DNA from 3 places in the Blautia marasmi genome. Region 1 is predicted to be linked to each of the others. Evidence: predicted binding sites of a transcription regulator. Region 1 holds the regulator's gene; each other region holds the start of a gene.

The links. Region 1 encodes Rex, which represses fermentation and respiration genes when NADH is low (regulators of the CRP and FNR family bind a similar motif). Its sites were predicted from a motif close to ATTGTTAANTANTTAACAAT; they were not measured.
Region 2: C6P39_RS22575 (phosphoenolpyruvate carboxykinase (ATP)) is a predicted target of Rex. The motif match lies at 4,162-4,181, and genes of this name have one in related genera.
Region 3: adhE (bifunctional acetaldehyde-CoA/alcohol dehydrogenase) is a predicted target of Rex. The motif match lies at 792-811, and genes of this name have one in related genera.

Annotation. Positions count from the first base shown of each region.
Region 1 is NZ_OIWX01000001.1:5,261,144-5,268,754, forward strand. Features, by position in the region: gene C6P39_RS23005 (NADP-dependent isocitrate dehydrogenase) at 1-822, shown strand, start outside; gene C6P39_RS23010 (TetR/AcrR family transcriptional regulator) at 991-1,641, shown strand; gene C6P39_RS23015 (ABC transporter ATP-binding protein) at 1,638-2,537, shown strand; gene C6P39_RS23020 (ABC transporter permease subunit) at 2,534-3,331, shown strand; gene C6P39_RS23025 (ABC-F family ATP-binding cassette domain-containing protein) at 3,355-5,262, opposite strand; gene C6P39_RS23030 (redox-sensing transcriptional repressor Rex) at 5,658-6,302, shown strand; gene C6P39_RS23035 (NAD(P)H-hydrate dehydratase) at 6,373-7,611, shown strand, end outside.
Region 2 is NZ_OIWX01000001.1:5,151,440-5,159,050, forward strand. Features, by position in the region: gene C6P39_RS22555 (hypothetical protein) at 1-506, shown strand, start outside; gene C6P39_RS22560 (hypothetical protein) at 636-1,526, shown strand; gene C6P39_RS22565 (cell wall hydrolase) at 1,778-2,608, shown strand; gene thrC (threonine synthase) at 2,629-4,116, shown strand; gene C6P39_RS22575 (phosphoenolpyruvate carboxykinase (ATP)) at 4,239-5,930, shown strand; gene C6P39_RS22580 (HD domain-containing protein) at 6,064-6,834, shown strand; RNA gene ssrS (6S RNA) at 6,890-7,071, shown strand; gene C6P39_RS22590 (aldose epimerase family protein) at 7,399-7,611, shown strand, end outside.
Region 3 is NZ_OIWX01000001.1:1,490,145-1,497,755, reverse strand. Features, by position in the region: gene adhE (bifunctional acetaldehyde-CoA/alcohol dehydrogenase) at 1-769, opposite strand, end outside; gene adhE (bifunctional acetaldehyde-CoA/alcohol dehydrogenase) at 1,091-3,709, opposite strand; gene typA (translational GTPase TypA) at 3,950-5,779, opposite strand; gene C6P39_RS06640 (single-stranded DNA-binding protein) at 5,977-6,612, shown strand; gene C6P39_RS06635 (cob(I)yrinic acid a,c-diamide adenosyltransferase) at 6,718-7,206, shown strand; gene dapA (4-hydroxy-tetrahydrodipicolinate synthase) at 7,283-7,611, shown strand, end outside.

The sequences.
Region 1 (7,611 bases):
GCAAGACATGCCTATGGAGATGTCTATAAAAATACGGAGATGGTCATTCCGGGACCGGGAAAAGTGGAGCTGGTTTATACCTCTGCTGACGGCACGGAAACAAGAGAACTGGTGCACAATTTCACAGGTGCCGGTGTGGCACAGGGAATGCACAACTTAAATGGCTCGATTGAGAGCTTTGCGAGAAGCTGTTTTGAGTATGCGCTCTCTACAAAACAGGATGTATGGTTTTCCACCAAGGATACCATTTCCAAAAAGTATGACCATACCTTTAAGGATATTTTCCAGGACATTTACGATAAAGAATACAAAGAGGCTTTTGAGAAGGCCGGTATTACATATTTCTATACACTGATCGACGATGCTGTGGCACGTGTCATGAAAGCAGAGGGGGGCTTTATCTGGGCCTGCAAGAACTATGACGGGGATGTTATGAGTGATATGGTATCCTCTGCCTTCGGTTCTCTGGCCATGATGACTTCTGTTCTGGTATCCCCTCACGGATATTTTGAATATGAAGCAGCACACGGAACCGTGCAGCGCCACTATTACAAGCATCTGAAAGGTGAAGAAACTTCCACAAACTCCGTGGCAACTATTTTTGCCTGGACAGGCGCGCTTAGAAAACGGGGAGAATTAGACGCAAGCAGCAGCCTCTGCCAGTTTGCTGACCGTCTGGAAAAGGCCACACTTGCTACGATCGAAAAAGGTGAAATGACAAAAGACCTTGCGCTGATCACATCACTGGAGGATCCGACTGTGCTGAACAGCCGTGAATTTATCCTGGCTGTCAGAAAAAATCTGGATGCTTTATACGCATAAAAATTATGTTTTATTGATTTCATAAGTCCATGTAAGAGAGTATAAGTCCCTGCTTACATGGACTTGTTCTTTTTAGTTAAAAGTTTTCAGACAGGGGGTTGAAAATCTGAGTCAATTTCTTATAATGGGTATTAACCGAATCGGTAAAGTACAAAAAGGGGGCTCAATATGGAGGACAAACTTAGCAGTCTTTCGGAGGAAAAAAAGAAAGCGATCGTCAATGCGGCACTGGAGGTTTTCGGTACCTGTGAATATAAACGTGCATCTACAGATCTGATCGCCGCCAAAGCCGGAATCTCAAAGGGACTGCTGTTTTATTATTTTAAGAACAAAAAAGAGCTGTATATGTATCTGTTTGAGTATGTCTTTGAAAAGGTGGGTTCACGCCTTTTGGATTCGCATTTTTTTGAAATCACGGACTTCTTCGAGTTGTTGGCTTACACAACCGAAAAGAAAGCCCGTATTCTCTCTGAATTTCCCTATCTTATGGAATACAGCGTCCGGGCATTTTTTACGTCCAGAGAGGATGTATCGGAGGAAATGAATTCCTTTATGAAAAACCAGATTGCAACTATGTTTGAGGATTATTGCAAAAATGTAGATATGACAAAGTTCAGGGAGGATGCAGAACCCAGAGAGATACTGCATATGCTTATCTGGCTTACAGACGGATATATGCATCAGAGAATGTTCTATACCGATACGGTGGATGCGGATTTATTGATGCAGCAATTCAGAAAATGGTCAGAAATGCTGAAGCGGATCGCATACAAAGAGGAGTATCTGACAGAAATGGTTGGAAGGAGGCAGGAAATATGAACGTAATAGAAATCAGCCATATAACAAAAGACTATGGACAGAACCGCGGTGTTTTTGACGTGAGTTTTTCGGTGAAACAAGGAGAGGTGCTTGGATTTTTAGGCCCAAACGGAGCAGGGAAGACCACAACGATCCGTCAGATCATGGGCTTTATCAAGCCTGACAGCGGCAGCCTGTCTATCCTGGATATGGATTGTTTTAAGGAGGCGGATAAAATCCAGTCATCCCTTGGATATCTTCCCGGGGAGATTGCTTTTATTGACTCCATGACAGGAATGGAATTTATCCGTTTTGTGGCAAAGATGAAGAAAATGAGAGATTTGGGCCGGGCTCAGGAACTAATGAAAATGTTTGAACTGAATCCCTCCGGCAAGCTGAAGAAAATGTCAAAAGGCATGAAGCAGAAGATAGGAATCGTCTGTGCATTCATGAATCCGCTGGCAAGCATCCTGATCCTGGATGAACCCACCAGCGGACTGGACCCTTTGATGCAGAATCGGTTTGTAGAGCTGATCCTTTCGGAGAAGAAAAAAGGAAAAACCATACTTATGTCTTCCCATATGTTTGAGGAGATTGAACGAACCTGTGACCGTGCCGCGATCATCCGTGACGGGCGCCTGGTTGCAGTGGAGGAGATTGAAAGATTAAAAGAGGGAAGACAGAAAGTGATAGTGATCACTTTCCGGGAGCCAGCTATGGCGGAAGCGTTCGCTGCCGCATTTCCTGAGGCCTCTTATCAGGCCGGGGAAAAAGCAGTGACTGCCAAAGTGGGAAAAAATATTGATCTTTTCCTGAAAAAGGCCAGCGCGTATACGATCACAGATTTAGATGTGCGCACACAGAGTCTGGAAGAGTTTTTCATGCATTTTTACGGAGAGGAGGCAGCACGATCATGAATGCTACGTTATTTAAAAAAGAGATCAAATCAAACTGGCTGCTGCTCGTCATTTTTCTTGCGGTCCTCAGTGTCTATGGCAGTATGATCACTATGATGTTCAATCCTGAAATGGGAGACAGCCTGAAAATGATGGCTGACAGCATGCCGGATCTGTTCGCGGCATTTGGCATGGCTGATGTGGGCCAGACATTGCTGGAATTTGTATCGGGATACTTATATGGAATGCTGTATGTGGCTTTCCCGGCGGTATTCATCATAATTCTCTCAAACAGACTGGCAGCCAAATACGTGGACAACGGCTCCATGGCTTACCTTTTGGCGGTACCTGCCAAACGCTGGAAGATCATGATGACACAGTGCGTTTTCATGCTGGTGTCCCTGCTTGTCATTGTCATTTATGTGACTTGCCTGATCCTTGTTGTCAGTGAGGTACTTTTCCCCGGGGAAATGGAAACAGCAGCGTTTATCCGGATCAATGTGGGTCTGCTGGGAATGCTTGTATTCTTTGGCGGCGCATGTTTCTGTGCTTCTTGTTTCAGTAATGAATCAAAAACTTCCTCTGCAGTCAGTACAGCCATCGTAGTATATTCAGTCCTTGTGCAGATGATATCGCAGGTTGGAGATAAATTTGAGAAAGTAAAATATGCCACACCTGTGACCTTGTTTGACATAGACGGTCTGAGTGCAGGGGACGGAAAAGCTTGGATGATGTGCGGCATTTTGTATCTGGCGGGTTTTTTACTTATGGGGATTGGAATCATACGGTTCAGCAAGCGGGACCTGCCCTTATAACAGAAAAACGGGAAGAACAGGCATTATGCCAGTTCTTCCCATTTTTCATAGAGTTCTTCCAGTTTTTGCGCGATCTCAGCTTTTTCGTTGGCCAGCTTTACGCATTCGGCCACATTGACCGCCACATCCGGCTTCTCCATCTCGGCGTCAATTTCCTTGTCTCTGGCTTCCAGGCGTTCAATCTCTGCTTCGGTCTTTTTCAGATCATTTTCGCGTTTCCTCTGGCGTGCCTGTTCTTCTTTCTGTTGTTTCCAGTCCAGTTTTGTGGCAGACACAGATTCTGCAGTTTCTTCCTCCTCCTGGCCAGGTGCGTAGATACGGGTGAGTTCTTCTCTTTTTTCCATATAGTAATCATAATTGCCGATGTAATTCACCATACTTTTGTTGGTCAGCTCCAGGATCCTGGTGGCTGTCCTGTTGATAAAATACCGGTCATGAGACACATACAGCACAGTTCCAGTGTAATTGCACAGGGCATCCTCCAGAATCTCTTTTGACATGATATCCAGGTGGTTGGTAGGCTCATCCAGGATCAGAAAGTTGGCTTCTGACAGCATGAGTTTAGCCAGGGATACACGTCCCCGTTCTCCGCCGCTTAAGGAGGAGATCTTCTTAAATACATCATCTCCGGTGAAAAGGAAAGCAGCCAGCAGATTGCGGATCTCTGTGTTGGTGAGTTTTGGAAAATCATCAGAGATCTCCTCAAAGATGGTCTTTTCCATATGGAGTACATGGTGCTCCTGGTCATAGTATCCGATGTGCACTTTGCTTCCCAGATGGAAGACCCCGGCGTCGGCGGGAACCAGCTCGTTTAAGATTTTCAGTATGGTGGTCTTGCCAGTTCCGTTGTTACCGATGATCGCTACCCGTTCCCCCCGTTTGACAGAAAAATTTAGGTCCGAAAAGAGGGGGAGAGAGGGGAAGGATTTTGTGAGATGTTCCACGGTCAGTACATCCGATCCGCTTTCCATGCGGGGCTTTAAGTAAATACGCATGGAAGCGTTTACCTCTGTGGGCTTTTCTATGACTTCAATCTTATCCAGCAGTTTTTCACGGCTTTCTGCCCGCTTTATGGATTTCTCCCTGTTAAACTGCTTTAACTTGGCGATTACTTCCTCCTGATGTTTGATCTCCTGCTGCTGATTCAGATACGCCTGATAGGCATCCCTGCGAAGCTGGGTCTTTTTCTCACTGTAAGCAGAATAATTTCCGGTAAATGAACTTACCTTTCCGTTATCAATATCAATAACTTTGGTTACGATCCGGTCCAGAAAATACCGGTCATGGGATACGATCAGGACAGCTCCCGGATAGTTCAGCAGATAGGTCTCCAGCCAGGAGATGGAATCCATATCCAGATGGTTGGTAGGCTCATCCAGAAGGATGATGTCCGGTTTGGACAATAGGAGGCGTCCAAGGGCAACTCGCGTTTTCTGCCCTCCCGACAGGGTGGAGATCTCTTTTTCAAAGTCACTTTCAGGAAAGCCAAGTCCTTTCAGCACCCCCACAAGTTCGCTTTTGTATGCGTAGCCGTTTTCCATTTCAAATTCATGGGTCAGCCGAGAATACGTTTCCATCAGGTGTTCCAGTTCTTTCCCGGAAGCGTGCTTCATCTGCTTTTCCGTTTCCCGCATATGAAGCTCCATATCCAGAATATGCTGTTTGACTTGCAGCAGGGAATCGTAGATGGTGAGGGCGCTGTCCAGCTCCTGGTGCTGGGCCAGGTAGCCGATGGTCCTGCCTCTGGATAAGATGACCTCCCCGCTGTCCGCTGGGATCTCCTGCATGATAATACGCAGCAGTGTGGATTTGCCTGCTCCGTTGATGCCCACTAAGGCAGCTTTTTCGCGTTCCTCTATATGGAAGGAGGCGTCATGGATCAAATTCATGCCTCCAAATGATTTTTCAATATTCTGACATGCCAGTATCATTTTTTAGAATCTCCTTTATCTTTAGGTGTAACTGTTTTGTCTCTTCACAGTCATAGACAAAAATCCGCCGGGAATGGACTTTAGCCGCGGGATTTTTGTGTTACTGTACACAGGCCACTGTACTGGGAGGCGTTTTCATGCTGAAAGCATGAAAATCCCCAGGCAGCCAGCGCGATATGGGGCAGAATGCTCCATATCTGTGCATCGCGAAGCGTGTTGCTGGACACGGAGTGAACAGTAACATTTTTGCTTCACCCTTCCTATTATATCTGAAATTCAGAATTTGACAACAGATAAAAACAACAATAACTGGAATTGTATTTGACTTTATTTTAACAATTATATATAATATTCCTATATGAAACAGAAAACTAAGACATAAGGAGGGTAAAGTCGTGGACGAAAAATGCATATCAAAAGCAGTCATCAGAAGACTTCCCCGATATTACAGATATTTAGGAGAACTTTTGGAAGATGGTGTGGAGCGTATCTCCTCAAATGAGCTGAGTACCAAGATGCGCGTGACGGCATCCCAGATCCGCCAGGACCTGAATAATTTTGGAGGGTTCGGGCAGCAGGGATACGGATATAATGTGCAGTACCTGTACACGGAGATCGCTAAGATCCTGGGACTTGACCGGACCCATAACATGATCATTATAGGAGCGGGCAATCTGGGACAGGCACTGGCAAATTATGTGCAGTTTGAAAAGCGCGGGTTTAAGGTAGTCGGTATCTTTGATGTGAACCCGGTTCTGAAGGGCATTTCCATCCGTGGGAACGAAATCCTTATGATGGATGAACTTCCCCAGTATCTGAAGGATAATGATGTTCAGATAGCGGCGCTCACTCTGCCTAAGAACAATGCAGAAGAGACAGCTGATCTGCTGGTGGAAAACGGAATCAAGGCTATCTGGAATTTCGCACATCTGGATCTGGAGGTCCCGGAGGATGTCATTGTGGAAAATGTACACCTGTCCGAGAGTCTCATGAGATTGTCTTATAATCTGAATTGTTATGTGACGGAACATAAAAAGTAAGAAAAGGCTGCTGCGGAACTTTTGCGGCGGCCTTTTTTGGCTGATACCAGCAAAAGAGAGGAGTGTTGACATGAAACAAATCGTAACCGGCGGACAGATGAAACTTTTGGATGATTATACCATCCGCAAGATCGGGATCCCCTCCCTGGTCCTCATGGAGCGGGCAGCCCTGAGTGTGTACCGGGCCCTTGTGGAGGAAGATTTCCCTCTGGAAAAAGTCCTGGTCCTCTGCGGCACGGGAAATAACGGCGCGGACGGCGTGGCTGTGGCGCGTATGCTTCATGTGGCAGGGGTTTCGGTAGATATCTGTATACTTGGAAAAAAGGATCATTATACAGAAGAAATGAGAAAGCAAGTGAATATTGCAGAAAATTATCACATATCCTTTGTCAAGAATGCCGTACCTGCTGAATATACTACTATAGTAGATGCTGTCTTTGGTGTAGGCCTGTCCAGAGAAGTGGGCGGAATCTACAGAGACACCATCGAAGCCTCTAACCGGTCGGAAGCAAAGATCATGGCAGTGGATATCCCCTCCGGTATCAGTGCAGATACGGGAAAGGTGCTGGGCTGTGCAGTGAAAGCTGACGTGACTGTGACCTTTGCCTATGAGAAGGCAGGGCTGTTATTCTATCCAGGTGCTTCCTGCGCGGGAAAAGTCAGGACTGCGGATATCGGGATCTATAAAATGTCCCAGAATGATTTTGAGCTGTCTGTACTGCGTTGTGAGGAGAAGGATCTGTACCGGATCCCCAAGCGGAAGCCGGATGGAAACAAGGGGACTTATGGAAAAATATTTCTGGCAGCCGGAAGCCGTGATTTAAGCGGCGCAGCGTATCTCTCTGCCTGTGCGGCACTCAGGACAGGTGCAGGTATGATCAAGGTACATACCAGGGAGGAGAACAGGCAGGCATTGACCACAATGCTGCCGGAGGCTATGTACAGCTTCTATGACGATGAGGAGATCAAAAAAGAACAGATCCGGGAAGGACTGGCCTGGGCAGATGTGATAGGAGTAGGGCCTGGACTTGGCACAGGGCAGCAGGCAGAAGATATCCTCTATACCATACTGGCAGAGGGCAGTAAACCTTTGCTGATCGATGCGGACGGCCTGAATCTTCTGGCAGGCAGAATGGAAGTGCTCACGCAGTATCCGGCACCTATTCTGGTAACACCCCACTTGGGTGAGTTCTCCAGGATCGCAGGGGTATCCGTGGAGGAGTGGAAAGTAGCGCCCCTTTACCTGACAAAACGTTTTGCCCAGAAATATCATCTGACCGTAGTATGCAAAGATTCCCGTACCGTCATT
Region 2 (7,611 bases), 110 kb from region 1:
GTTATTACATTGACTGGTACGGCATGTGCCATACAAAAGCAGATATTACAGTTCTGCGGTCTTTCAAAGGAAACTATAAAGAAGGAAAACAAATTAAAATAGTAAAAGACCAGGGATATGTATCCGTAAAGGATTATATGGACCCACTCTGGTCCAAGGAGGAAAAGAAAAGCTATCGCCGGATATATGAACAGTACAGCGATGAAGAGTTAGAACATATCTATCTGCAGCAGACAGAGAAAGATGATATTATGCTGGAAACAAACCAGAGAAGTGTCTATTTTCTTCAAAAATCCGCAGATTACAATACGGACAGAACCTATACCAGAATAAACGGACCGGAAGGGGAGTATATGGAAATAGAAGACGATTGTTTTGTCAGGGTGAATACACTCTGGGATCACCACAACCGTGCAGAGGTGCAGGAAAACACGGATTTAGAAGAAGATGTGGATGACATGTTTACTTTGGAGGAGATTGCATCTCAGATACATGCAGCAGAATAAACGTCCTTCTAAACGAACCGATCAGATGTTAAGCCATTATTTTTGATATATGCAACAAAAGCAGAAGCCGCAAACACTTAATAGGGAAGGGTAACGATTGCTGTATATCAGAAAATGAGGTGAAACTTTATGAAAAAGACAAAGGGAAAAAAGAGCGGCCGTATTTTTATTTTGGTATCAGCATTATGTCTGGCATTGCTGATAGGTTGTGTACCCATAACAAGTGACGGGAATAAACGATCCGGAGCGGAAAGTAATGGGGCTTCAGAAGAGGAAAAGATACCTCAGGAGGAAGAGGGAACTTCACAGCAGGAAATTGAAATTACCGGAAAGGTGATCAGGGTAGACGAAAATTCGATTCTGTTTTTGCAGGATGGGGAAGAGAGTGGGGGACTGGCTGACTTTGACACAAGTGCCCCTCTTTTTTATGATAAGCACGGAAAGAAAATAGAGCGGGAGGCTCTGCGCCCCGGAATGCGGATCCGTCTCTCAGCTGCCGCAAATGGAACTTATATGGAACGTTATCCTCTGGGAATCACAGGCGTTCAGAAAGTCTGTGTTTTGGAACAGCAGAATGACATGATCGGCCTGTATCTGGACATCCTGAAGGAAATCTACGATACAGATGCGGCCTTGAACGATGATATCAGCACAGTGGCTCTTGATCTGACAGAGGCGGAGAATCTGACGGAACAGGAGAAGGAGAGCATTCGCTTCCTTTTGTGGTCACAGCTAACAAAGGAACAGACACATTTAGCGGACAGCGCCACAAAACCCTTAAATGTGATTTTATCTACCTGGGAGGAACTGACACAAGAGGGACTGATCGATGTGGAGAACCTGTATTTTCCGGAAGGGGTTTTGATAACCATGAAAGCGGGAGAGTCGAAAAATAACAGCTTCCGGTTTGATGTGGAAAAATGGCGTTCCGGTCTTGGGGCTATTGGGTATGAATCCTGCAAAGGAACATTTAAGGACGGAGCAGGAACTTACCGCCTGGGGGACGCATGGATATCCTGAGCAGATAGAATAAAAGTAAATACAGATAGTCACTGATTTTAGTGAAATAGAGGAAAAAAGCACGAAAAAGTGTATAAAATACTCGTTAGTAAATTAGATAATATTGTGAAGATTAGCTAAAAGACGCCCCGGCTTATTGACTTCCATTGCCTAAATATTTTATAATCCATATAATTCATGACATCAGTATCGGAACAAAGAGTTATGACTGGTGTCTATTCGACTAAGAAAAACAGGCAAAGGAAAAAGGTATGGACATTATTCGTACGATTGCGGCCGGGTTTTTATTTTTGATCCGGAAGATATCTAAAAAGAGCCGGAGAACCTGTGCATTGGTTGTGACCGGGGCGGTGGTTATCGCTGCCGTGGCATTTACCTTTCACGGGCTTCATGCAGGCGGAAAAAATAATGTATATGCATCTGTGAGTGATGACAAAGATCCGCCCAAAGACAAGGACGAACCGGAGGAAGAACAGCTGTACGGTCTGGACGCAATTATTTCAGGCGTACTGATAAGTCAGGATACCCAGAGCGAAGTACACCGGCTTGGCACCTCCTGTGAAGCTGTGCTGGTAGGGCAGAGAACAGGCAAAAAGGTGCAGGAATCACATTTTGATTTCAGCGAGGAGACAGCCACCAGCGTGGCTGAACTGGAGAATCACTCCATCGGTGCTTCTGAGGGGCTGCTCAGGATGACAGATCAGGATTACGAGACGCTTCTGAAGATAGTGGAGGCGGAGGCCGGAGGAGAGGATATCAAAGGCCGTATTATGGTGGCAAATGTGATTTTTAACCGGGTGAAAAGCCCGGATTTCCCAAACAGTATCCATGATGTGGTATGGGAGAATTCGGACGGAAGTCCCCAGTTTTCTCCTACAGTTGACGGCAGGATCAATACGGTTACCGTTTCAGAGGGAACCAGAGAGGCGGTCAACCGGGCGATTGATGGGGAGGATTACTCCCAAGGTGCGCTGTTCTTTATGGAAGAGGCTTACGCGGAGCAGCACAATATTAAATGGTTTAAAGAGGATTTAAAATTTTTATTCCAATATGGGGTACATGACTTTTTCACGTATCCGTAAAGAAGAAAGGACTTAAAGAGATGGAGATTTTGTACAAAAGCACTAGAGGAACAGGGGAATGCGTAAAGGCATCCGAAGCAATTTTAAAAGGACTTTCAAAGGACGGCGGTTTATTCGTGCCTACAGAGATTCCTAAGCTGGATGTTCCCATGGACAGACTGGCAGAGATGACATACCAGGAAATTGCTTATGAAGTTATGAGCCGTTTTCTTACGGATTTCACAGAGGAAGAGTTAAAGTCATGTATTGCCAGGGCTTATGATTCCAAATTCGATACAGAAGAGATAGCACCTTTAGTAAAAGCGGGAGGTGCATACTATCTGGAACTGTTCCACGGAGCGACCATTGCGTTCAAAGATATGGCACTTTCCATTCTGCCCCATCTTCTGACCACTTCTGCCAAGAAAAATCATGTGAAAAATGAGATTGTGATCCTCACTGCCACTTCAGGCGATACAGGAAAGGCAGCCATGGCCGGTTTTGCGGATGTGCCGGGTACAAGGATCATTGTTTTTTATCCCAAGAACGGTGTCAGCCCTATTCAGGAAAAACAGATGGTGACACAGAAGGGAAATAATACATATGTGGTGGGAATCACAGGCAATTTCGATGATGCCCAGACTGCAGTGAAAAAAATGTTCAATGACAAGGCAATGGAGGAGGAGCTTGACAAGGCCGGCTTCCAGTTTTCCTCTGCCAACTCCATCAATATCGGCCGCCTGGTCCCTCAGGTCGTGTACTACGTTTACGCATACGTGAACCTTTATAAGAACGGTGAGATAAAAGATGGTGAAAAAATTAACGTAACGGTGCCCACAGGTAACTTCGGAAATATCCTGGCCGCCTATTATGCGAAAAATATGGGGCTGCCTATAGACAAATTGATCTGTGCTTCCAATGAGAATAAAGTCCTTTTTGACTTCTTCTCCACCGGAAGTTATGACAGGAACCGTGATTTCATTCTGACTTCATCTCCGTCCATGGATATACTCATATCCAGCAACTTAGAAAGGCTTATTTACCGCATTGCAGGGGAAAACGCGGACAAAAACCGTGAGATGATGGAGCAGCTTTCCAAGGGCGGGACTTACCGGATCACAGAAAAGATGCGCAGCCAGCTTGCGGATTTCTATGGCAATTTTGCCACAGAGGAGGAAACGGCAGGAGCAATAAAGGCTCTTTACGGGGAAACAGGCTATGTGATCGACACCCATACAGCTGTGGCGTCCTGTGTTTACGGTAAATACGCGGCTGAGACCGGGGATAGTACCAAGACGGTCATTGCCTCCACAGCCAGCCCCTTTAAATTCACAAGGAGTGTCATGAATGCCATTGACAGCAAATATGATTCCATGGGTGATTTTGAGCTGGTGGATGAATTGTCCAAAATTGCAAATGTGAAGGTGCCCAATGCCATTGAGGAGATTCGTACAGCCCCTGTTCTCCATGATACGGTTGTGGATGTTCCGGAGATGCCGGCAGCAGTAAAAAATGTCCTTGGGATTTAAAATATAAAAATTCTATAAAATGTAAAAAAATCGTCAAGAAAATACATTGTTAAAGTATTGACTTTTAAAAACTTACATGAGATAATAAATTGACTTTGAGATAAGATTAAGGAGGAAACCATATGTCAACAAAAGCATATTACCCAATCAACGAGATTGGAGCAGGCAAAACTGGCTTCAGCAAAACTCGTTCCATTATTGAAGCAGCGTTCTATGGCAACAATGTTGTTAAGGTTAACACATTAAAAGAGGCATATGAATTAGCGAAGAACTCACCTGGAACAGTCGTTACAGACATGCCTGTTTATAGAGGCGAAGAGTTTGGTCTTGAGAGAGACGCTAAAGTTTTATTATTCAACGATGGTGCTATCACAGGACGTTATGCAGCCGCACGCCGCATCGCCGGAGAACCAGGTGTTGACTGCGCAGCTCTTGACAAAGTGGCTATGGATGCTATTTATGAAGCCCGCTGGAAAACCATGTACCATGCAGAGGTATATGTAGGTCTGGATCCTGAATTCATGGTAAAAGCTCACCTGCTGATTCCGGAAGGCGAAGAGAACATCATGTACTCCTGGATGCTGAACTTCCAGTATATGTCTGATGACTATGTTAAAATGTATAAAAATTCTCAGCCTGTAGGCGAAGGAAAAGAAGCAGATGTTTACATCTTCTCAGATCCTCAGTGGGCACCGGCAAGCACTCCGGGTGTTGACTACAGCTGCTTAAGCGATCCGCAGACTCTGTGCTACTTTAACACAGACCAGAACTGTGCTTGTATCCTTGGTATGAGATACTTTGGTGAGCACAAAAAAGGTACTCTGACTATGGCTTGGGCAATTGCCAACAGAAATGGTTATGCAGCATGCCACGGCGGACAGAAAGAGTACACACTTGCTGACGGTTCCAAATATGTTGCATCTGTATACGGTCTGTCAGGATCAGGTAAATCCACGATCACACATGCAAAACACAATGGCAAATACGAAATCAAAGTTCTGCACGATGATGCATTCATCATCAACACAGATACTTGTGCTTCCGTAGCATTAGAGCCTACATACTTCGATAAAACACAGGATTATCCGGCAGGATGTGATGACAACAAATTCCTTCTGACATCCATGAATAACTCTGCTACATTAGACGAGGATGGAAACATCCAGCTTGTAACAGAAGATATCAGAAATGGTAACGGACGTGCGATCAAATCCAAACTGTGGGCACCGAACCGCGTTGACAAGATCGACGAGCCGGTTAATGCAATCTTCTGGATCATGAAAGACCCGACCATTCCGCCAGTAGTTAAATTAAAAGGTGCTTCCCTGGCATCTGTAATGGGTGCTACTCTGGCTACAAAACGTTCTACAGCAGAGCGTCTGGCACCAGGTGTTGACCCGAATAAGCTGGTTGTTGTTCCTTACGCTAACCCGTTCAGAACATACCCGTTAGCTGATGACTACGAGAAATTCAAAAAACTGGTTGAAGAGAAAAATGTAGACTGCTACATCATCAACACAGGCGATTTCATGGGCAAGAAAGTTCAGCCGAAAGATACTTTAGGTATTCTGGAAGCAATCGTAGAGAAAAAAGCAGAGTTCAAACCTTGGGGACCATTCACCGATATCGAAATCTTCGATTGGGAAGGATTCGTTCCGGATATGAATGACACTAACTACGTTGAGCAGCTCAAAGCACGTATGAATGACCGTGTTAATGAGATCAAAGCATTCGAGACCAAAAAAGATGGATATGACAAACTTCCTGCTGATGCTTTAGAGGCTATCCAGAAAGTTGTTGATGAACTGAAATAATTCAGGTGATCAAAATAGAAAGAACGCTTTGCGGACTTACTATTGCTATGAATGCGGCGGACCGTCAGTGATGGCGGTCCGTTTTGTTGTTTCATACCCGGGGATACGTCCGCCGGGCAGCGGAGATGAAAATATGATTGATTTGGAATATGCAAAAGAAAGTTTCCGACAGTATCTCAGTCATTATGACAGAAACGATGATAAGATCATGCTGAAGGAGGTTCATACCTTCTGCGTTTTGGATGCAGCAGATTATATCTGCAGGGAAGAAAAGGTTTCCGGTGAAGACCATGAACTGGCGCTTCTCATTGCACTGCTCCATGACATCGGAAGGTTTGAACAGCTTAAAACCTTTAACAGTTACGATGACAATCTCTTTGACCATGCTGAGTTTGGCGTAAAAGTTCTCTTTGATGAAAATAGGATCAGAAATTTCATTGAGGATGACAGGTTTGACAGCATTATCAAAACAGCAATTGCCTGTCATTCTCTCTATGAGATTCCGGAGGAGATACAAGGAAGAGAACTCCTGCACTGCAGGATCATCAGGGACGCGGATAAGCTGGATAATTTCAGGGTCAAAGATACAGAGAATGCAGAAGCTATCTTTGGAATTTCAGCGGAGGAAGTGGGCCTGGAACCAATCTCCGGGAATATCCTTCAGGCTGTGGAAGCGCACAGATGCATCCGGCGGGGAGAGAGGACCACACATATGGATATGTGGATCTCTTATCTGGCGTTTATCTTTGACCTGAACTTCCGTTCCAGTTTCCTGTATATTAAAAACCAGGATTACATGAACCGGAACATTGACCGCATACCGTACGGGAACGGGAAGACAAAAGCGGATATGGAAAAAGTGCGTTCTATCTGTAATTTTTATATTGAAGAAAAAATTTATTAAGTGTGTGCATTTTTGTTGAAAAAGTTCATATACTAGAGTATAATAAAGATACGAAGTAATCCTGGGGTGTGCGATGCTCCTACAGTTTTTGAACCTACATTTCTTTAAACGGGATTCCTATATTTCTGTTTAGATGTCAGGCCGTCATTGCGCAGCGGAAGGCAGAAGAACAGTTGCGGTTGCCCACCTGGCTTAGGCTAGGAGTCAGAAAGTAGGAAACGGCATCCTGGGATTATAAATATAACGTAACTGTTCGGTACCCTCACAGTTATAGGCAAAAATCCATGCAGAATCGCCTTTGGTGATGGGATTTATGTTTAGCCGTGGTACATTTTCTTTCGGTCAGCGCAGTGAATGCGCAGACCTACTGAATAGTTACAATATAACAGCAAATTGGCTGGGTATATTATGAATAGTGGTAACTGTTTTGTGTTTTTACAGTTACGAATAACGAACATTTGCAGCAGGAACGCCGCATTTGATGCGAGAGTCTGAAGAATCAGACTCTTTTTGTTTATAACAACAGAAATGCAGATCAAATCATGAAAAACAGGAGATTAAGACATGGGAGTGACAAAAAGAAGCTTTGGAAAGAGTCCGGAAGGAAAAGAGGTATTCCTCTATGAACTGAAAAATGGAAACGGCATGACAGCAGCTGTAACAGATTTCGGTGCCATACTGGTCAGTGTGATGGTTCCGGATAAAGATAAGAATTTGACAGATGTGGTTCTTGGCTATGACACTGTGGAAGGATACTATGAGAATAAACCTCATTTC
Region 3 (7,611 bases), 3.8 Mb from region 1:
CCGATGCACAGATCATGCCATTGTCAAAGGTTTTGGAATGGATGACAGAGTAAACCGCAGTAGGGATATCGCAGGTGCTGTCCATGATGACAGGGGTGTTGCCCGGTCCGACGCCGATGGCAGGTTTTCCGGAGGAATAGGCGGCTTTTACCATTCCGGGACCGCCTGTTGCCAGGATCACGTCCACGGATCTCATCAGCTCATTGGAAAGCTCAATGGTGGGTTCCTCCACCCAGCCGATGATTCCCTCAGGTGCCCCTGCTTTCACTGCAGCTTCCAGGATGATTCTGGCTGCTTCAATGGTGGATCTTTTTGCACGGGGATGCGGGCTTATTATGATTGCATTTCTGGTCTTCAGGCAGATCAAACATTTGAAGATAGCAGTGGACGTGGGGTTCGTAGTAGGGATGACAGCTCCCACAATTCCCACAGGCTCTGCGATCTTTTTTATGCCGAATGATTTGTCTTCCTCCACCACACCGCAGGTTTTTACTCTTTTATAAGCATTGTAGGTGTACTCAGCCGCGTAATGGTTCTTGATCACTTTATCTTCCACAATACCCATTCCGGTTTCGGCTACAGCCAGCTTTGCCAGCGGGATACGTTCCTTGTTGGCAGCCATAGCGGCGGCGAAAAAGATCTTATCTACCTGCTCCTGGGTATAGGATGCGAATATTTTCTGGGCTTCTTTCATAGAAGCGATCTTTGCCTGTAATGCCTCCAGGCTGTTCACGGTCTTTGGCATTTCTGCTTCTGTTTTCTTTTCCATGTGATATCCTCCCTTATAATGAATTGATAATTTTTTAACGATAAACGCATTATATAATACTGTTAAAAGTTTGTCAATATATAAAGTGAAAATTGATTAGTTAAATTTTGCCAGTGTTTGTACAAGGAATAGATGTTTAACTTGATGTAAAAATTTATTTAATATTGAAAATAGAAAAAAGTAATATAAAATTCTGATAATTAAAAGGGGATTTCACAAAGGCATGATGGGAGAAAAGGTAAGAAATTGATAAAAAATAAACGAAATCAAACGGGGAAATGGGCGGGTGAAAACACCCGCCCATATAAATTTCAGGATTATTTATTCTCCGTAATAAGCTTTCAGATAGATTTCTTTCATCTCAGACATCAGCGGATATCTGGGGTTGGCGCCTGTACACTGGTCATTGAAGGCATCTTCCACCATCTGGTCCAGGGTAGCAAGGAATGCTTTCTCATCTATGCCATATTCTCTGATCGTCCGCTTGATCCCAACTCTTTCTTTCAGCTTGGCAATGGCTTCGATGAAATTGTCAAACACTTCATCATCGTTTTTGCCCTTGATGCCGATAAAACGTGCAACCTCGCAGTACCTCTCCTTTGCGTGAGGATAAGGATACTGGGAGAAGGTTCCCATCTTAACCGGAGCCGGGTCAGCGTTGTAGCGCATTACCAGTTCGATTAGCAGGGAGTTGGCTATGCCGTGCTGTACATGATGGTAAGCACCCAGCTTATGTGCCATGGAGTGGCAGATTCCCAGGAATGCATTGGCGAAAGCCATACCGGCCAGTGTGGAGGCATTTGCCATTTTCTCCCTTGCAACCGGGTCACCGGCGCCGTTCTCGTATGCGGACGGCAGATAATCAAAGATAAGCTGTACCGCTTTCAGCGCAATACCATCGGTGTAATCGGTAGCCATAATGGAAGCGTATGCTTCTAAGGCATGGGTCAGGGCGTCAATACCGGAGGAGCTTGTCAGTCCCTTTGGCTGGCTCATCATGAAGTCCACATCTATGATCGCCATGTTTGGCAGAAGCTCATAGTCTGCGATAGGCCATTTGGTGCCGGTGGTCTTGTCCGTGATGATGGCAAAAGGTGTTACCTCGGAACCGGTACCTGAAGATGTGGGAACAGATACCATCAGTGCCTTTTCTCCCATCTTGGGGAACTCATAGACTCGCTTGCGGATATCCATGAAGTCCATGGCTAAATCTTCAAAATCACATTCCGGGTGCTCATACATGAGCCACATGATCTTGGCAGCATCCATAGCGGAACCGCCGCCCAGGGCAATGATCACATCAGGGCCGAAGGCATTTAACTGCTCCAGGCCTTTCTGCGCACACTGCAGAGTGGGGTCAGGTGTTACATCAAAGAAACAGCTGTACGGAATGCCCATCTCATCCAGTTTGTCTGTGATCGGTTTGGTATGGCCGTTCTGATACAGGAATGTATCGGTTACCAGGAAGGCTTTTTTCTTGCCGTATACGTGTTTCAGCTCATCGAGAGCAACCGGCAGACAGCCTTTTTTGAAATATACCTTTTCCGGGACTCTGAACCAAAGCATGTTCTCTCTCCTTTCGGCAACGGTTTTGGTATTCAGCAGGTGTTTGACACCTACGTTCTCGGATACAGAGTTGCCGCCGTAGGAACCGCAGCCCAGGGTCAGGGACGGAGCCAGCTTGAAGTTGTAAAGGTCACCGATTCCTCCTTGGGAGGATGGGGTGTTGACCAGGATACGGCAGGCCTTCATGCGGTCTGCGTGCTGTGCCATTTTCTCCGTCTGGGACGGATGAATATATAAGGATGCAGTATGTCCATAACCGCCGTCTTTGATCAACTGGTCAGCCATGTCAAGTGCTGTATCAAAGTCCTTTGCTTTATAGAGGGCAAGGACAGGGGATAATTTCTCATGCGCAAACGGTTCTGAGATATCCACGGAAGTTACCTCACCGATGAGGATCTTCGTCTCTTTGGGGACAGTTACGCCTGCCATCTCTGCAATGACTGCTGCAGGCTGGCCTACGATCTTAGGATTGACGGTACCGGCTTCTGTCAGGATGATCTTGCGTACCTTGTCCAGATCTGTCTTATTTAATACATGGCAGCCTCTCTTTATAAATTCCTTTTTCACGTCATCGTAGATATCTGCCACTGCAGTAACGGACTGCTCAGAAGCACAGATCATGCCGTTGTCAAAGGTCTTGGAATGGATAACAGAATATACCGCTGTAGGAACATCACAGGAGCTGTCCATAATAACTGGAACATTACCGGGACCGACGCCGATCGCCGGCTTCCCGGAGGAGTACGCGGCTTTGACCATTCCGGGGCCGCCTGTTGCCAGGATAACATCCACGGATTTCATCAGTTCGTTGGAAAGCTCAATGGTGGGCTCTTCAACCCAGCCGATAATACCTTCCGGCGCGCCTGCTTTCACTGCGGCATCAAGTACGATCTTCGCTGCTTCGATGGTACATTTTTTAGCTCTCGGATGAGGACTGATGATGATGGCATTTCTTGTTTTCAGACAGATCAGACATTTGAAGATAGCTGTGGATGTGGGGTTGGTGGTGGGGATGACCGCACCTACGATGCCCACCGGTTCAGCGATCTTTTTGATGCCGTATGAGGTGTCCTGTTCCACCACGCCGCAGGTCTTAACACGTTTGTATGTGTTATAAGTATACTCGGCTGCGTAATGGTTCTTGATAACTTTGTCCTCCACAATGCCCATTCCGGTCTCGGCGACAGCCAGCTTTGCCAGCGGGATACGCTGTTTGTTAGCTGCCATGGCTGCCTCGAAGAAAATCCTGTCTACCTGCTCTTGTGTGAAGGCGGAAAACTTTCTCTGTGCTTCTCTCATGGAAGCGATCTTTTCCTGCAGTGCTTCCACGCTGTTGATGGGTTCCGGGGCTTTGTTCTCTGGTTTTTTTGCCATAGAAATCCTCCTTAAAAATTTTTTGGTTTGAGCCCTTACTCATTGAAGTACCTGAAGTTTTTATGTTCCGTCTTGTCTGTTGGTATAAATTATCTTACCATAAAATGGATGTAAAAACAATAAAAACCAACAAGTATTTTGTATAAATTATTAAAAGTCAGAATATTGCAGAATATTCTGAAAAATATAGACAAAAGTATGCCGCCATACCTGAAAAAGATATGACGGCATCGGTATTTCTTATTTTTTATACCCTTCACGTTTACGGAGACGGGAATCCAGAATCTTTTTGCGGATCCTGAGTGACTTGGGGGTCACTTCAAGCAGTTCATCCGTGTCAATAAACTCCAGGGCCTGCTCTAAGCTGAGAACCTTAGGCGGAGTAAGCTTCAGGGCTTCATCAGCGGAGGAGGAGCGGGTATTGGTCAGATGTTTGGTCTTACATACGTTCAGCTCAATATCTTCCGGTTTGGCGCTCTCGCCGATCACCATACCGCTGTACACTTTCTCGCCGGCGCTGACAAAAAGTGTACCTCTGTCCTGGGCGGAGAAGAGGCCGTAGGTTACGGTCTCACCTGCCTCAAAGGCGATCAAAGAGCCAAGCTTGCGGTAGAACATATCACCTTTGTACGGAGCGTAGCCGTCGAAGGCAGTGTTCATGATTCCGGTACCCTTTGTGGAGGTGAGGAAATCGCCGCGGAAACCGATAAGTCCTCTGGAAGGGATATGGTATTCCAGACGCACGGTTCCGTCACTTGACGGGCTCATGCCCTGCAGTTCACCTTTACGTTCATTTAATTTATTGATGATGGTTCCTGAGAATTCTTCCGGTACATCTATATAGGCGATCTCTACCGGTTCCATTTTCTTGCCGCGTTCATCCTCGTGATAGATGACTTCCGCTTTGCTGACTGCGAACTCGTAGCCTTCCCGCCGCATATTTTCAATCAATACGGAGAGATGAAGCTCACCCCTTCCGGATACTTTGAAGCAGTCTGTGCTCTCTGTATCTTCCACGCGGAGACTCACGTCAGTGTTCAGCTCGCGCATCAGGCGCTCCCTTAAATGGCGGGAGGTGATGAATTTACCTTCCTGACCGGCCAGGGGGCTGTCATTTACCAGGAAATTCATGGAGATGGTAGGCTCTGATATTTTCTGGAAAGGGATGGCTTCCGGATTGTCCGGTGAGCAGAGGGTATCACCGATATGGATGTCCGCGATACCGGATATGGCTACAATAGAACCAAAGCCTGCTTCTTTTACCTCTACTTTTCCAAGTCCGTCGAATTCATAGAGTTTGCTGATCTTAACTTTTTTCTTTTTATCCGGGTCATGATGGTTCAGAAGGAGCACTTCCTGGTTTACGGAGATGGAACCGTTCTCCACCTTGCCTACTCCGATACGTCCTACATATTCATTGTAGTCAATGGTGCTGATAAGAACCTGTGTGCCTGCTTCCGGGTCACCTTCCGGGGCAGGGATGTATTTGAGAATGGTCTCAAATAAGGGCTCCATATTCTCCGGTGAATCAGATAAGTCCAGAACTGCATGGCCTGCCTTGGCGGAGGCATACAGGAACGGACAGTCAAGCTGGTCGTCAGAGGCATCCAGATCCATAAGGAGCTCCAGCACCTCGTCGATTACCTCATCGGGACGTGCTTCCGGACGGTCGATCTTATTGATACATACAATAACATGCAGGTCAAGCTCCAGGGCTTTTTTCAGCACGAATTTGGTCTGGGGCATAGCGCCCTCGAAGGCATCCACCAGCAGGATGACGCCGTTCACCATTTTCAGGACACGCTCCACTTCGCCGCCGAAATCTGCATGGCCCGGTGTATCTATGATATTGATCTTTGTATCCTTATAGTAAATTGCTGTATTTTTAGAAAGTATTGTGATACCGCGCTCGCGTTCAATATCATTGGAGTCCATAACGCGTTCCTGGACTTCCTGGTTTTCGCGGAAGACACCGCTCTGTTTCAGAAGCTGATCCACGAGTGTCGTTTTGCCGTGGTCAACATGGGCAATGATTGCTACGTTTCTGATGTTTTCTCTTTTCGTTTTCATAAATAACCTCTTTTCTAATGGAAAAACCGCATTTTTACGGCTAAATCCAGTCACATTCTATCACACTTATGAGTAAATACAAAGTGGAAATAAATATTTTTTTCAAAAAAATGAAAAAAAGTTGTTCTAAAAAAAGTATGACCAGAATAAATATGATATAGACAAAATACAAGTCAGAGGAAGGGGTAAATAATTCAATGGCAGATAAAATAATTGAAAACAATCAGGTATCCATCATGGGAGCCATCGCATCAGAGTTTGAGAAAAGTCACGAGGTATACGGAGAAGGATTCTACATGGTGGATGTGCTGGTAAAGCGTCTCAGCGGTTCCGAGGACAGAATACCGCTCATGGTTTCCGAGAGGCTGGTGGATGTGACACAGAGCTATATCGGCGAGTACATACAAGTGCAGGGGCAGTTCCGCTCCTACAACAGGCATGAGGAGAAGAAAAACCGTCTGGTCCTCTCTGTGTTTGTGCGGGAACTTACATTTGTGGAGGAGGAAGACGAATCCATAGAGACAAATCTTATTGAATTGAATGGATATATCTGTAAGCCGCCGGTCCATCGTATGACGCCGCTGGGCAGGGAGATCGCAGATATCCTGCTGGCTGTGAACAGGCCTTATGGAAAATCCGACTACATACCGTGCATCTGCTGGGGCAGAAACGCCAATTTCGCCAAATCTTTCGAGGTGGGCGGACGCCTGCATATCTGGGGCAGGATCCAGAGCAGGGAATATATTAAGAAGCTGAGTGAGACAGACACTGAAAAAAGGATCGCGTACGAGGTATCTGTAAGCAAGCTGGAATATGGAGAGACATACAGCTAAATGAGATGAAGCCTGAGATTCCAATATTGCATTATTTGGCCATGTGTAGTAATATATACACAACTCTTAAATAAAGCGTCATAGAATCCGCAAGAGGTGTAATGTATGGAAAATGAAGGATTAGTGCAGATATACTGTGGACCTGGCAAGGGCAAGACCAGTGTGGCGATCGGGCAGGCGATACGTGCTGTGGGCCATGGGAAGACTGCAATTGTCATCCAGTGCCTGAAAGGAAGAGCAACTTCCGAGCTGGATTACCTGTCTGTTCTGGAACCGAATGTAAGGCTGTTCCGGTTTGAGAAAAAGGATAAGTATTACGAAGACCTGAGTGATGAGGAGAAGCAGGAAGAAAACTGCAATATCAGGAATGGTCTTAACTACGCCAGAAAGGTATTGGTTACACAGGAATGTGACATGCTGATTCTGGACGAAATTCTGGGAGCAGTGGAGTTCGGGATCATAACCGAGGAAGAGGTGGAGGAACTGATCCGGACGAAGGATGAGGAGACTGAACTGATTCTGACCGGTAATGTGGTTCCCGTGCGTCTGAGGGAGGCGGCCGACAGGGTTGTTTCTCTGGAGGTTATAAAATAAAGGCTGTACAGACAGTCCAAAAGTTGCTGATAACACAGGAAGAAAAAGCAGTATTGCAGACATAAGGAGGAGAAAAATGGCTATTTTTACAGGTGCAGGTGTTGCGATCGTTACACCGATGAAAGAAAATGGTGACGTAAATTTTGAAAAACTGGGAGAAATCCTGGAGGAACAGATTAAAGAGGGTACAGATTCCATCGTGATCTGCGGAACCACAGGAGAGTCTTCCACGCTCACCCATGAAGAACATCTGGAGACCATTAAGTACACAATTGACAAAGTGAATAAGAGGATCCCGGTCATCGCCGGAACCGGCTCCAACTGTACGGAGACAGCGATCTACTTATCCACAGAGGCGGAAAAGTATGGTGCAGACGGAGTTCTCCTTGTAACTCCTTACTATAA